Regions from separate parts of the Desulfothermus naphthae genome, predicted to be linked through region 4. Evidence: riboswitches for the same ligand, from Rfam matches in the RefSeq annotation. Region 4 holds a riboswitch; each other region holds the start of a gene.

Region 1 (3,888 bases), on a different contig from region 4:
ATTAGAAACTAACTTTATATTCCGCATAAACTGCCAAACCCGGAAGGGGATATTCAGGTTTTTCATAGTAGTATTTATCAAACATGTTCTCTATATTAACTTTGATTTGATGGTGTTTTAAAAATCTTAAGCCCATTACCAGATCACAAACTACAAAACTTGGATATGTAATGACAGGATATCCAGGTGCATACCAATCATAATCTTTTCTCTTTCCCATATATCGTGCAAGAAATCTTCCAAAGAATGCACCATCATCATAATCAATACCTGCATTTAACTTCCAATGTGAAACATTATGAATATCTCGTTCACCTTTTCCAGATATATCCTCTTTTGCTTTAAATAACCGTGTGCCATTTAAAAAGAACTCAACCTTCCGATTCCAATCCATAAGTTTACCAATATCAAAGGACGTCTCAAATTCTAAACCTCGCATCTTTGCTTCATCAGAATTTTTGTATGTGCTTTCAGTATCACTTACTTTTACTTTTGATATCTTATCATCTACATCAGTGTAAAAATAGGTAAGATCTGCAAAAAAACCCCATTGTATTTTATGAATAGAAAACCCTATGTCCCAGGTGAGGCTAGTTTCAGGATCAAGATCAGGATTTCCTCTGGTGATCATAGTTGTATTACCAACTTTCCTTTCTGAATAACCAGCCATCTGGGAGGCTTGAGGAGGTACAAATGCGGTTCCAACAGTACTATGAAGCTGAAAAACATGATCTTCTGTAAGGAAATATTTCAGTCCTACCCTAGGACTTACATGAGAAAATGTCTCGGAATCAGGATGAAAATCAGTCTTATACGGTGTATGTTTGGTTTTTAATTTAAACCAGTCATAGCGAATGCCTGCATCTATAATGAGTCGCTCTTGTAAAAATCTAAAAAATGTATCAACAAAGATTCCAACATTTTTCCGCTCATGATCTGGCTGCCAGGGGGCCTTACGAGTCCCGTCACTTCTCCAGCTTTTAGACTCTACATCAATTTCTTGATAATCCACACCTGCCGTGATGTCATGATCCAAAAAGTGGTAACGATCCTGAATCTGCGTTCCTAACCACTCTATCTCACCTTCATAACTTTTGTAATGAGGTTGTCCTTTGTATTTTTTAGTATATTCACTCTCCTCATGAGAAACATATAAGGTAAAATGAGGTTCATGTGCACCGATTTTTCCTGTAAGCGAAATATCACCACCATAACGGTCAATATCTTTTTCTGAAGGTCTTTTATCTTCATAAAATAGAGCATTTGGACACATAATATCTCTTCCCGCATACCAGTCACCTTTCACATCAATACGCCACCTATCTGAAAGTGCGGAACCAAGTCTTAAACTCCCGTATCTTTCCTTATAGGTTGTATTATCTCTTTTCTTACCATTACCCATGCGAAAGTCACTATTACGATTTTTCGTGCTTAAAGAAGCATCAAAATCAAGCCATTTTGTAATGTTGCCTCCTAAAGCAGAACTGGCGTAGTAGGTGTCAAATTTTCCTCCTCCAGCTGTAAAAGAAGTCTGTATTTTGCCCTTTGATTTTTTTGTAATAATATTTACCACTCCACCCATTGCCTCACCACCATAAAGAGCTGATGCAGGACCTTTTAAAATTTCTATTCGTTCTACATTATCCTTTAAAATTGTTGCAAGATTTGTAGCACCAGCAGGTCTACCATCAATTAAAATTAATGTATGTTTAGTGATTCCAGAAAATTCTGGCCTAAAACCTCTAATACTAATTCCTGAAAGAACCCCTGGGTAATCAATCACATCAATGCTGCTGTTTTTTTTAAGAACCCGAACAATATTTCTATCCACTGTGGTTTCTAAATCCATAGGATGGATAATATCCACAACACTTGGAACCTCTTCTTTCTTTACTTCCGAACGAGTAGCAGTTACTACTATTTCCTCCAATTTAGCAGCTTTATTTTTAGATTCCGCTAAGCAAAATTGAGATAAGCTCAAAAAAGATATTAAAACACTCAAAATCATCACTCTTTTTAATCTCTTCATCTTGAACCTCCCTTTAATTTAATTTCTTTACACCCGGGAGGTTTGTTGTTAATATAGTTAAAGCCAGCTTAAGTGCGACCTCCCGGTTGTGCTCTTTGGCTTTTGGCAGGGTGTAAGCCCCACACCCTGTCTTTTCACCTCATCTCTAAAAAAGAATATACATTATTCAGATAAATGAGCTTTTCACTAAGATTCCTGTATAGACCATAAGCCTCCTCCTTTTTTCTCAATGGATTTTAAATGAATCTAGTGGAAAACCTGTAAGGTCAACTATTTTGCCCATCATCCATTTCAAAAAAAAGAGTCCCTGAACCGCACACAGCAGTCCAGGGACTCCCGTTTTATCCCAAAGGACCTCAGCTTATAGCTTTGGGCATCCGCCAAAGCTAATGCCTATGTTACTCAGGCAGGTTTTCTGACTCTAAGGATCATCCTACTTGCCCTGTTGAATAACCTTTTTCAGGAAATTCAACAGGACTCGCCCAGTTGAATAGAATTCCCTCCTAGGAAATTCAACAGGGCGAGCCATGCCTTCCCAGGAGCACCCCTACTCCCAGTGGCTTGATGTGGCTTTCGTCCCCTTATCACAGCCGCGGGCCGGCTCCGGATTTTCACCGGATTCCCTATTAAGCCTTGCGGCGCCTGAGTAATGAGCTTACTATAATATGTCTACCTATGTGTCAACCCCCTAAACACAACTGTCCATTTTGACACTATCCTTTTTCTCTTGTGTTATTTCAACATTAATTTTAACACACTAACCAATATTCCAGTAAAAGTTGCAATCTGTCCCAGCCAGAATATAAACATCCACTTTATGGTGTCCACACGCCACTTGTGTATCTCTGTCCTTAATCTTTCTTCAGTGGCCTTAAGTTCATCTTTAGTTACAAGCTCTTTTGTTAATTCATCTTTAAGCTCTGTCTTAATGATAACCTTTTGCTCTTTTGCCTTCTCTTCTATTGAATAAAGGCCTTTCTCTATTGCTTCTATCACCTTCTTCGCAAGTTCAGGGTCTGATATAACCGTCTCTACACTCTTTGTTATCTCATATGGAAGATAGCCATGCATTTAAATATCTCCTTAAATTACTTCTAATCTTTTGCTACTTATATCACTTCAACATTAATTTTAACACACTAACCAATATTCCAGTAAAGGTAGCAATCTGACCCAGCCAGAATATAAACATCCACTTTATGGTGTCCGCACGCCACTTGTGTATCTCTGTCCTTAACTTCTCTTCTGTGGCTTTTATCTCTCCTCTTACTTTTCCTTCTATTGCTTTTATTTCCCCTCTTAGCTTTTCTTCTGTTGCTTTTATCTCGCCTCTTAGTTTTCCTTCTGTTGCTTTTATCTCCCCTCTTATTTCTTCCATCTCCTTTCTTAGTCTTTCTTCAGTGGCCTTAAGTTCATCTTTAGTTACAAGCTCTTTTGTTAATTCATCTTTAAGCTCTGTCTTAATGATAACCTTTTGCTCTTTTGCCTTCTCTTCTATTGAATAAAGGCCTTTCTCTATTGCTTCTATCACCTTCTTCGCAAGTTCAGGGTCTGATATAACCGTCTCTACACTCTTTGTTATCTCATATGGAAGATAGCCATGCATAAAAATATCTCCTTTAATTACTCTTAATCTTTTGCTACTTATATCACTTCAACATTAATTTTAACACACTAACCAATATTCCAGTAAAAGTTGCAATCTGTCCTAGCCAGAATATAAACATCCACTTTATGGTGTCCGCACGCCACTTGTGTATCTCTGTCCTTAACTTCTCTTCTGTGGCTTTTATCTCTCCTCTTACTTTTCCTTCTATTGCTTTTATTTCCCCTCTTAGCTTTTCTTCTGTTGCTTTTAT
Region 2 (3,888 bases), on a different contig from region 4:
TCTATTCCCCAGTAATTCTGATAGTCAATTCCGGAAAGTATTTCCTGACCATTTCCCCAGCGGATACTGGTCATGAGATTTACACCATAATCTTCGTATTTCCATAGGGCAGCGTCATATCTATAGGAACCGTCCAGATTCATGAAGGTGCAATCCGCCTCCCATATATGAAAATGAGACTTGAGATAATAGGAGAAGTTATCATTTATATCGTGATCCCACTTCAGTATGCCTATTGTCTCCTCCCAATCATTGAACGTGTGCCCTACTCTGTAGTGTGGATAGGGATAATCAAAATATCCTTGCTGCTTTCTAAGCTGGGAGTTCAAAACGCCCTTACCGGCCACGTCAAATTCTTTGCGGTATTTCAATCCTATAGTAGAGCGATCAAATCCAATCGGCTTTCTTTTCTCGGTATTGCCAGCTTTTATATAAGCTTCTTTGTCGAGGACATGATAACCGTCATACCCCTCGTAACTTCCAAAGGCCATCAAACCATGCCCCTTAACGGTATCCGTTACATGACCGTAAACCTCACGGTAGTCATTGTTACCATATGACACACCGAATTGACCCGTTGCTTTCTTGGTAATTCCCTTGGTGATAATGTTAATAACTCCCGCCCTTGCTCCGGTCCCGTAAAAGAGACTTTCACCGCCTTTAAGAATCTCTATGCGCTCAATATTATGCACACTAATAGTATATGACCACCCCCCACCATAGAGGCGGTTGTTGATTCTGACACCATCCAGGAGCCATAAGATATTATGGCTTCCGTGAATGCTTGTCCTATTGTAACCTCCACGTCCGGACCTTGTCTCTGAATATAATCCTGGAACCATAGATCTCAGGGCCATATTAAGATCCACGAAACCCGCTTCTTCTATCTCTTTGCCGGTTATAATTACCACAGGATGACCAAACTCGCCAAGTTCTGCGGAAAGTCGTTCTTCAATTTTTCTCCCTTTAACAACCATATTGTTCAAACTTACTTTTTCCTCATTTACCTCTTTATTTAAACTATAGTCACTTGCCAAACTGGCATCAGATAAAACCATGAAGAAAACTACAGTAAAAAGCATTTTCACCATCCAAAAGAACTTTCTCATTTTGAACCTCCTTATTCTTACTTACTACCTATAAGCCAAATATTACGCCCTTGACTCTTTACATCCAGGAGGTCCAGTGATAGTTTAAAGATGTCAGTCTTGCTGGACCTTTTTTTCGGATGTGGTCATGGCTGACGGCAGGGTGGAAGGGACTATGGCAGGTCTTCCACCCTGGAGTATTTTCAATTAGTTGGTGAAATTAAAACAGGAGGAGGACGGGCAGAAAGAATTAGGGATACAATGAAAAACAAAAAAGATAGATCTCTTTTCACAAACTTTCCTCCTCAGTGAAATTTAAGAGGTGATATATTATTTTCTATATAAGTCCTTCTTTAACTTACAAGTGCTTTGACCTAAGCAAAAATCTAAAGTAGAGAACACCACAAAAAAAGAGTCCCTGAACCGCACACAGCAGTCCAGGGACTCCCGTTTTATCCCAAAGGACCTCAGCTTATAGCTTTGGGCATCCGCCAAAGCTAATGCCTATGTTACTCAGGCAGGTCTTCTGACTCTAAGGATCATCCTAATCACCACGCCTTCCCAGGAGCATCCCTGCTCCCAGTGGCTTGATGTGGCTTTCGTCCCCTTATCACAGCCGCGGGCCGGCTCCGGATTTTCACCGGATTCCCTATTAAGCCTTACGGCGCCTGAGTAACAGGCCTTTTATAATATGTCTACCTATGTGTCAACCCCTAGCCATAGCTTTTTTATCCATTTTAAATACCGTTACGTGGCTAATTCTCAGGCCATACTAATTAGTCATAAACTCATACCTTCTCCATACATCGAATAACTTCTTTTTTACTGGATAACAGGACTTTTAGACTCATGAACAAAACGATGAAAATAATCTTTAATTTATATAACTTTGTTTTCAATTAACTTTTTCATATTTAATACACCACTTGAACCCACTATGAGAACATCTACTGTCATGTCGATACATTAGACTTCTTGCCATATAGTTATTAACTCCTTCTTGTCTCTACTCAACCCTAGAGTCTTATATCATTACCAACAATAAGACCCAATACCTATTTTTAGTCACCAGCCTTTTCACTTCCCTGTTATTAATTTGCATATTCCATTTAATTTCCCTCTTTATTGAATATCAGATAATTTAAAAAAATACTTAAACTTATGGTTTGGAAATAATACAGGATAAAAAACTGCAGCAAGATCCTCTATAATACCATCTATCTTATCGGCAGATTCCCAATAGAGTGAGTGCAAATACCATACATTTCGTTTTTTGATAGACTTAAAATCACGAAGCATAGGATGTAGAGCCACTAACTTTTTTATTGAACTTATCCCGTATTGTGGCAGTGGGACTGCATATATGAAAATATCGGCCTCTTTACCCCACAAATAAAACCGTTCCCAGCTTATAGGAGCGTTATTTATTTTTTTTAATTCCTTAACCACATACTCTCCGCCTGCCATGGAAATCATTCTAGCCACATAGCTATCTCCGAGTGGAGCGTATATAGTCTTATCTTGTCTAACAATGCACCACAATACTTTTGGTTTTAATTTCTTGCTCTTGAAACGAGATGAAATTTCTTTGACTCGCTTTACCACTCCCGAAAAAAAATTTCCAGCTATTTCTTCTTTATCATAAAAGCTTGCAAAAAATTTTATCCACTCCGCCCTTCCTAAGGGATTATCTTCTAAGTATTCAGAAATCACTGCATAGGGAATATTTAGTTGATTAAGTTTTTTAGAAATCTTTTTACTCTGCCATTTGCTTACAAAAAAAATATCAGGACTTAAAACAACAAGCTTTTCATAATCGAGACTTCCAGGTCCCCCCACGATTTCAATATTTCTGCTGGTGAGACGAGATTTAAGATATTCACTACAAGGTTCTTCCTTTCTAGTTACAACTCCTACTATTGTATCCCCAACCTCGAGCGATCTAAGAAATGAAGGTATGGTACTCCACCGAGTAATGACTCGTCTAACAGGTATTTTTATAATTTCATCAATCAACACATTCTTAATTGTTACTTTATCTGTAGAATGGACAAGTAATAATTTTCTCCCAGCTCCATCTATAACTAACTTGCATCCATTTTGTAAGTATTTCACTTTAAAATGTGTAGCATATTGTACAGAAAACTTTCTTTTAATCTCGCAGATACATTTACCTTCATTTGAGAAGGAAACAAAGAAAAATAAATGACAAATAAATAAATAACGGAATATATTTTTTTTTTGGTGAAAACATATCTTTTATACCGTTGTTCAAATAATTTTACTAAGTCACTAAGACTTAAAACTTTTAGATTTTAGAATTTCTACATGATTTTTAATATTGGTATTTTTAGTTCCATTAGAGACATTGATAGAAATCAACTTCTCTATTACATTAAAATGTCAGTATGTATTTCACTAAAAATGATCGTCCAGGTAGTGGATAACCCTTAGCCCAAGTTTGTCAAAATAATAAGATTTTTATAAAAAATTTGGTTGATTTTGTGATGCAAAATGCTATAATCTGTTGGAATTATTGAATTAAATTTTTTAAAAACTGAATGTAGTGGTAGAAAAAATATTTCGCATCTTGACAAAGAAAAACCGATTTGATATAATCCTTACCTATGTTTATCCGCAAAGTTAGAAAAACCGATCCCAAATCTGGAAAAACTTATTTCTACCATCAATTAGTAGAATCTTACAGAACCCCTGATGGTCCCAGGCAGAGAACTATTTTAAACCTTGGAAAACTGGATCTGTCCAGGGAGGAGTTAAAATTTCTTGCTAATAGAATTGA
Region 3 (3,888 bases), 550 kb from region 4:
ATCATAGAATAGATAAACGAATAACAGGTCATATTTTTTTAACCATATTAGCTTATCATCTGCTTTGTGTTATTCAAAGGAGATTGAGACAAAGAGGGATTTCAAAATTATGGGAAACAATAAGAAGAGAGTTAAGTACCATAATTAGAGTAACCACCACTATGATAACCCAGGAAGGTAAAACAATCCATCTGAGACAAATAACAGAATTAGAATCTTTTCAACTGGAGATATATAATGCCCTGGAACTTCCTTTAAAGCCTTTATCTAGCATTTTAAAAATTAATTGATAAATTTGTAGTGAAGAAAAAGATGATTGAATTCAATAATTACAATATCTTACAAAAAAAGTAACAAACTTGGGCTAAGGATAAAGATATTGACCTTTTTGGCACTATAAGAAGCGCTGCGCCATTTCAGGTGTTAAGAGGAAGAAAGAACAAGCTTATCATTTACAAAGAGGACTTTCGATACAAAGAAAAAGAGAGAAAAATCAGCCATGTTGTGAGCTTTGTTGTTGATGGTTCAGGTTCTATGGGGGTTCAAAAGAGAATGGAAGCAGTAAAAGGGGCGATACTTTCTCTTCTTATGGACTGCTATCAAAAAAGGGACAAAGTGAGTATGATTATGTTCAGAAAAAATCAAGCTGAAGTTGTTCTTCCTCCAACATCCTCTTCTGATCTTGCGTATAAAAAGCTAAAGGACCTTCCAACTGGAGGGAAAACGCCTCTTTCTCTTGGTCTTTTAGAGGTTTATAAGCTGATCAAAAAGTCTCATTTAAAACATCCTGATACAAGGATAATTCATATTGTTCTATCAGACGGAAAGGCAAACTAGGCTATAAAATCAGGAGAAGATCCCATTTTAGAGGTTAAAAGGATTTGTAGTGAAATAGGGAAATTGAGCTATGTAGATAGTGTGGTTATAGATTGTGAGTTAAAAAAGAATTTTCTCAAAATGGATCTTGCAAAAGAATTAGCAAAATGGCTTTCTGGGAAATACTTTTTACTTGAAGACCTAAAAGCAGAAAATTTAGTGAATTTGGTTGATCAGATAAAAACAGAGCACTTAAATTTAGTATGAAATAAAAAGAATTTTCTTGCAAACCACAGTCTGTAAGGTTAAAAATTAAAATCAAATCCCACACTCTTAGAATAGAAGGATATCACAACACCTGGCGGAAGATTAGAAGTAATTTAGGGAAACATTTTTATGCATGGCTATCTTCCATATGAGATAACAAAGAGTGTAGAGGCAGTTATCTCAGACCCTGAACTTGCGAAAAAGGTAATAGAAGCAATAGAGAAAGGCCTTTATTCAATAGAAGAGAAGGCAAAAGAGCAAAAGGTTATTATTAAGACAGAGCTTAAAGATGAATTAACAAAAGAGCTTGTAACTAAAGATGAACTTAAGGCCACTGAAGAAAGATTAAGAGGGGAAATAAAAGCAATAGAAGGAAAAGTAAGAGGAGAGATAAAAGCCACAGAAGAGAAGTTAAGGACAGAGATACACAAGTGGCGTGCAGACACCATAAAGTGGATGTTTATATTCTGGCTGGGTCAGATTGCTACTTTTACTGGAATTTTGATTAGTGTGTTAAAATTAATGTTGAAATAACACAAAAGAAAAAGGATAATGTCAAAATGGACAGTTGTGTTTAGGGAGTTGACACATAGTTAGACATATTATAAAAAGTTTGTCACTCAGGTGCCGTAAGGCTTAATAGGGAATCCGGTGAAAATCCGGAGCCGGCCCGCGGCTGTGATAAGGGGACGAAAGCCACATTAAGCCACTGGGAGCAGGGATGCTCCTGGGAAGGCGTGGTGAATAGGATGATCCTTAGAGTCAGAAGACCTGCCTGAGTAACATAGGCATTAGCTTTGGCGGATGCCCAAAGCTATAAGCTGAGGTCCTTTGGGATAAAACGGGAGTCCCTGGACTGCTGTGTGCGGTTCAGGGACTCTTTTTTTTGAATAAAATTTAAGAAAAGGAGGAGGTTAAAATGAAAAGAACTTTTATTACATTATTAATCTTTCTTTTTCTCCCAGGATTAAGTAATGCCCAAAAAGTTCATAAGATAGAAGAAATAGTAGTTACTGCAACCCGTTCTCCAAGGTCTGCTGAAAAGGTGGTCGCTAATGTAGATGTTGTTAAAGAGAAGGATATTATAAATTCTTCTGCAACCAACATAGACGATATTTTAAGAAAACTTGGAGGAGTTGATATCAGAAGATATTCAGATGTTGGTTTTGGTCCTCCTATAAGTGTTTACATCCGCGGCATAGGTGGAAGCAAAAGGGTAATGCTTATGATGGATGGAATGCCTCTTAACTCACCCATTACAGGTTTTCTTAATTTCAACCAATTTCAATTATCTTCTATTGAACGTGTAGAGGTTGTTAAAGGTCCTTTTTCTTCACTTTACGGAAGTAATGCAATGGGAGGAGTTATTAATATTATTTCGAAGAAAAGAAAAAAAGAAGGCATTGATATTGTTCCAATGTTTAAGGGTGGAAAACATGATTTTAGAGAAGGGGGAGCTAGCGTTGTTGGACGAAAAGGAAAGTTTTCTTATTCTCTGAATGGAAGTTATAGAACCATAGACAACCATTATCGTAGGGATAATCAAATAGATTACATCTATAATCCTGCAACAGGTGGTTTTAATAAAAGATCCAAAGATGTAAATAAATATTCAAATTATGACGATACAAGATTTTTTGGACGTTTTGACTATGACTTTTCTGATGTCACTGGCATAACATTTACAGGAAACTATATGAAAGCTGACACAGAGATGGGTTCAACCGTGTTTCTTCCAGTAGAACGTAAAAAAGATCAAGAGAAAAAATCATATTTCTGGAATCTTAATGGACATACCTCTCTTTTTAACAATTTAAACATTGAAGCAAGGATCTTCACTAATTATGATAAGGTTGAAGGAAAATGGGAACATATTGTTGATAATCCTGCTCCTTTTGGACCTCCCTTTTTGTTCCTGTATGGAGATCGTGATTATTGGGGAAGGAATATTGGTGCTCAAGTTAAAGCCTCCATGCCAGTTATGAATTTTAGTTATTTAACTTTTGGTATAGATTCCAATTTTATAAAAGCACATTGGAAAAATACCAAAGAAGACGGAAGTGTAATTGGTGATGTTATGGATGAAACTATGAATACTTATGCCATTTACCTTCAAGACGAAATGGAGTTTTTTTCTCATCTTTTAATTACCCTAGGTGCAAGGTATGATATTAATTCAGAAACAGAAGATTCTTTTTCTCCAAAACTTGGAATTTTATACAAACTGAATGATAACATAAGTTTTAGAACATCTGTTGGCCGAGCATTTCGTGCTCCTAATCTTCAGGAGCTTTACTCACCAACCTGGATGATGATTCCTGGAATACCTTTTAAATCTAATCCTGACCTTGATCCAGAAACCATTTGGTCTTATGAGTTGGGAACATCAATTAGATTTGCTGATAGATTTAAATTTGATCTCACAGGATTTTACTCAAAGGCTGAAGACCTTATATCTGCTTCCATAAGGAATGGTATTCAGCGTTATGAAAATTTAAATAAAGTTGAAACTGACGGATTTGAAGTAGCAATGGAAGGTAAAATATTTTCATGGCTTAGCAGTTATATCAACTATACCTATACCCATTCAGTAGAGGAAAAAGAAGGACGGCTGGACGATAGACCACTTCATCAAGCAAATGGTGGAATCCAAGTTACTTATAAACTTAGCCCTAAAAATCGTTTTACTGCATCTCTTGATACCAGGTATTATGGAAGCAGGTTTTTTAAAGACAGAAGGACTCAAAAAAAGATAGACCTTGATTCATTTACAGTCTTAGACTTTAACATTCGATTTGATCTTTT
Region 4 (3,888 bases):
CCTGAGATGCTGTCCCCAGAACCACAATCTTTTTTTGCGTCATTTAGTCCTGATCCACAACTATGAGTTGATATTCTTTATTTTGTTTTTTAGAAGCTGCGGCAAGCAGGACTCTAAGTGCCTCTATCATCTTACCCCTTTTACCTATCACCTTACCCATGTCCTGTTTAGCTACTTTTAACTCTAGAAGAGGCATTCGTTTATTTTCCAGATTTTCTTCTACAATTACCTCTTCTGGCCTGTCCACAATTTCCTTCACAAGCTTTTCAACAAATTCTTTCATCACTTTCCACTCTCTTGTTAAAGGTGAAACATAAAGAGCCAAAACCAATAAATAATGTTTATTCTTATACGTTATGTCATATTTTTTCAAGATTGAAGTTCAATTTTTTATTTCAAAATTTTCTGACACATTTTCAATAAGCTTTAGTTCAATCTCATTTTTTTGTTAAGATAAGTGTTCTTCTAAATTATAAAATGAGATTATGTTATGTTTTAATAATTTGGATTTTTCCTCTGGTTTAAGATATTTTCCAGTAACAAAGTCAATATATGGTCTGGATATAATTTTCCCGCTATCGCTATTTAGCATTACTTTATTTATATCATATAAATTATTATTAACTAATTTTGCTATATCCTCTTTGGTAGATTTTCCTTTTTGTAATGTAATTCCTATTTGGACGTTAATTTTTTTTACAAGATCAATTGTATTTAATTCAACATGATCAATTACTATCTGTTGATAAAGGGATTTATAATCATTTAAAATATCTAATATATTTTGAGTTATTTTGTATTTATTTTTTCTTGGGGTATGAATACCAATTCTCTTGTTTTCTGGTAAATAATTAACACACCAATTAAGTTGTTCAATAAGTATTTTTTCTTGAATTTCCTCATCTCCATCCAATCCTATTTCCCCAATTCCAAGACACTTAGGATTTTTCATATGGGTTTCTAAGGCCTTTTTTATTTCTGTTGTAAGTTTTTTAGTGTTTTTTAGCTCCTGGCAAATGGTTCTTGGATGAATTCCTATCTTGTAATAAAAAGGTGAATTTTTTTTAGATAATTCATCAGCTATATTTTTTAGATAATCCCAGTAAATGATATAATCTGCAGGGTCATGTATGTTTTCATTATATGACCAGATTATTCCTCCTATGTTATTATCACGATACTTGGCTGGGAAGTCCATATCTTGTTTTAATAATATATCTCCATGCATGTGGGAATCAATTGCTATTACCATTTTTGTCCTCCATTTTTTTAGTCCAGGAAATATTAAAATCTAAGTGATAAAATTGTCAAATTTTAATGAAACCTTTAGTTAATTATTGACTATTTAAAAATAAAAAATTAAAAGCTTGACGTGTGGTGTCCAAAAGGGCTTAAAAGGGAAGCCAGTGAAAATCTGGCACGGTCCCGGCCGCTGTGACAGGGGACGAAAGCTGCAATATACCACTACCGAGCACCTCTAAGAGGTGTTCTGTGGGAAGGTGCAGCTCGCCCGAAAGGGGCGAGTCCTGTTGAATATCCTTAATTCAACAGGGCAAGTAGGATGATCCTGGAGTCAGAAGACCTGCCACACAAATAGATGCCTGAGTGCTGAGGACAAATCAGGCAATGAAGGGTGAAGAAAATTCGGGTGCAACCCTTTAACTGGAATTTTATCCAGTTAAAGGGTTTTTTTATTTTTAAATTTTTATTAAAAGGAGGTATTGTTATGCGGTTTTTAAAAATCTTTTTAGCAGCTATGATTTTATCCACATTAATTTTGAGTAGAGGGTTTGCTATGGAACATCAAAAAAACAAAATTGGTATTGTTGTGGCGGCCTTTGGTACTACCTATCCAGAGGCACTAAGATCACTGCTCAATATTAGAAATGCAATCAAAAAGGAATTTCCTACTGCAAAAGTAAAAATGGCCTTTACTTCAAATATTATACGGAACATCTGGCATAAAAGGCAAACTGATCCAGAGTGGATAAATAGAGAGGATATACCAAAAGATATTTTTTATGTAAAAGGACCTCTCGCAGCTATTGCTGAGCTGCAAGACGAAGGGTACAGAACAATTATTGTGCAACCCACTCATTTTTATGCAGGTGAAGAATTTATGGATCTATGTTCCTATGTTGATGGTTTAACTGCAATAAAGACTATTAAGAAGAAGTATATACCTTTTGAAAAACTCGTAGTTGGACGTCCTTTAACTGGAATGTGGGGTGTAAATCACGATTATAATGAAGATATTAACGAAACAGCAAAGGCTCTAAAAAAAGACGTAGAATATGCAAAGAAAAAGCATGCTGCCTTGGTCTATATGGGACATGGAAATGAGTATTTTTCAACTGGAGTTTATGCACAGCTTCAGAATACAATGAGGCGAATGTATAAAGTACCAGTTTTTATAGGAACGGTAGAAGGCTTTCCTTCTTTAGATGATGTTATATCTGCACTTATACACTCAAAGGTCAAAAGAGTTGTGTTAAAACCCCTTATGATGGTGGCAGGAGACCATGCCAACAACGATATGGCAGGTCCTGAAAAAGATTCCTGGAAGTCTATTATGGAATCAAAGGGAATTAAGGTCTATCCAATTTTAGAAGGACTTGGTGAAAATCCTGAAATAGTAAAAATATTTGTAGAGCACGTAAAAGATGCAGCAAAGGACAATGGGATACATCTCCATTAAAGATTTGAGGGGAGATGATATCTCCCCTTTATTTAAAAACACGTTTCTACCACATAAAATTTAGGTCCTGGTAATCTAATTGCTTGCCCAGTGATGCAATTTTTGTGAAAAAGTAAAGGTAGTCCTTTTAAATATCCGAAAAATTTCTCCTTTGCTTCTACCCCATCTACTACCATAAACATATTTTTCCCATCACTTGCAACATATGCCATGTGATTACCATCTTTGGAAAAATAAGGAAAATCTGTCCATGGATATTTTTTCCCTTCAATATTATCCAATACAATAAAATATTTTTTACTTTTTACTGCTATGTAGGCAACATGTTTTCCATTGTTGGAGAATTTAGGTCGTCTGATGAAATCATACTTTTTTCCTTCTTTTTTGTCTAAAACTAAAAACCATTTTTTGCCGGATCTTGCTCTATAAGCTATATGTTTTCCATCATTTGATACAACAGGTAATCCAACTGAATCATAGAATTTTTGAGGCTTATTATTAATGAATATCGCTCCTTTGGAGTTTTTCACCCCCATATATAACAGATCATTGTTCTTTGAAAAAAAATACGGACCAATCTGGTCTAATTTTGGTCCCTTTTTCCCATCTAGTACAATGAACATTTTTTGGTTTTCATATACCATATATGCCCAGTGTTTTCCGTCATCTGAAAAAATTACAGTGCCTACATATTGATATTTATCAGAACTTTTTCCATCTATAACAGCAAAAAAATTCATTCCAACCTTAGCAACAAAAGCAAGGTGTTTTGAATCTGGACTAAATACTATGTGTTTTACTTCATCATAAGAACCCCCTATTATTTTACCATCCAAAACCACGCTAAATTTACCATTTTTTTTAATTGGATATGCAATGTGTTTAGAATCAGGGCTAAAATTGGGTTTTAAAACAAGATCATATTCTCCCAGTTCCTTGTTGTTTACAGAGATTGTGGATTTACCGTTGTCTTTTAAGGCTACAATTGCTATCTTTTTGGAATCACTACTAATAACAGGGGATATTCTTTCAGCTATGGCTTTGTAGTCTTTCCAGGGTTTTCCATTTTCGATTAAAAATTCCCTGCCACCTTGAATTGCAATAAATACTATTTTTTTTCCATCTGGAGTAAACTGGGCTTTGAAAATTTCATCAAATCCTTGGGACAATTTATTATTATGAAGCACGTA

Evidence for each region. Region 4 has a riboswitch for cobalamin ahead of ACYQ1E_RS01090 (sirohydrochlorin cobaltochelatase). Riboswitches for the same ligand answer to the same signal wherever they lie in the genome.
Region 1: it holds a riboswitch for cobalamin, as region 4 does, so the genes downstream of both, ACYQ1E_RS15855 (TonB-dependent receptor plug domain-containing protein) here and ACYQ1E_RS01090 (sirohydrochlorin cobaltochelatase) in region 4, are expected to answer to the same signal.
Region 2: it holds a riboswitch for cobalamin, as region 4 does, so the genes downstream of both, ACYQ1E_RS10490 (TonB-dependent receptor plug domain-containing protein) here and ACYQ1E_RS01090 (sirohydrochlorin cobaltochelatase) in region 4, are expected to answer to the same signal.
Region 3: it holds a riboswitch for cobalamin, as region 4 does, so the genes downstream of both, ACYQ1E_RS03750 (TonB-dependent receptor plug domain-containing protein) here and ACYQ1E_RS01090 (sirohydrochlorin cobaltochelatase) in region 4, are expected to answer to the same signal.

Annotation. Positions count from the first base shown of each region.
Region 1 covers NZ_BAAHYQ010000003.1:837,807-841,694, forward strand. The annotation lists gene ACYQ1E_RS15855 (TonB-dependent receptor plug domain-containing protein) at 2-2,029, opposite strand; cobalamin riboswitch at 2,418-2,690, opposite strand; gene ACYQ1E_RS15860 (hypothetical protein) at 2,762-3,100, opposite strand; gene ACYQ1E_RS15865 (CCDC90 family protein) at 3,144-3,635, opposite strand; gene ACYQ1E_RS15870 (zinc ribbon domain-containing protein) at 3,679-3,888, opposite strand, start outside.
Region 2 covers NZ_BAAHYQ010000002.1:221,023-224,910, reverse strand. The annotation lists gene ACYQ1E_RS10490 (TonB-dependent receptor plug domain-containing protein) at 1-1,109, opposite strand, end outside; cobalamin riboswitch at 1,588-1,775, opposite strand; gene ACYQ1E_RS10485 (ABC transporter substrate-binding protein) at 2,211-3,203, opposite strand; gene ACYQ1E_RS10480 (IS1634 family transposase) at 3,716-3,888, shown strand, end outside.
Region 3 covers NZ_BAAHYQ010000001.1:784,757-788,644, reverse strand. The annotation lists gene ACYQ1E_RS03770 (IS1634 family transposase) at 1-290, shown strand, start outside; gene ACYQ1E_RS03765 (VWA domain-containing protein) at 379-837, shown strand; gene ACYQ1E_RS03760 (vWA domain-containing protein) at 901-1,083, shown strand; gene ACYQ1E_RS03755 (hypothetical protein) at 1,213-1,617, shown strand; cobalamin riboswitch at 1,689-1,876, shown strand; gene ACYQ1E_RS03750 (TonB-dependent receptor plug domain-containing protein) at 2,003-3,888, shown strand, end outside.
Region 4 covers NZ_BAAHYQ010000001.1:232,284-236,171, reverse strand. The annotation lists gene rnz (ribonuclease Z) at 1-43, opposite strand, end outside; gene ACYQ1E_RS01100 (KH domain-containing protein) at 44-283, opposite strand; gene ACYQ1E_RS01095 (TatD family hydrolase) at 449-1,252, opposite strand; cobalamin riboswitch at 1,359-1,604, shown strand; gene ACYQ1E_RS01090 (sirohydrochlorin cobaltochelatase) at 1,727-2,698, shown strand; gene ACYQ1E_RS01085 (TolB-like translocation protein) at 2,731-3,888, opposite strand, start outside.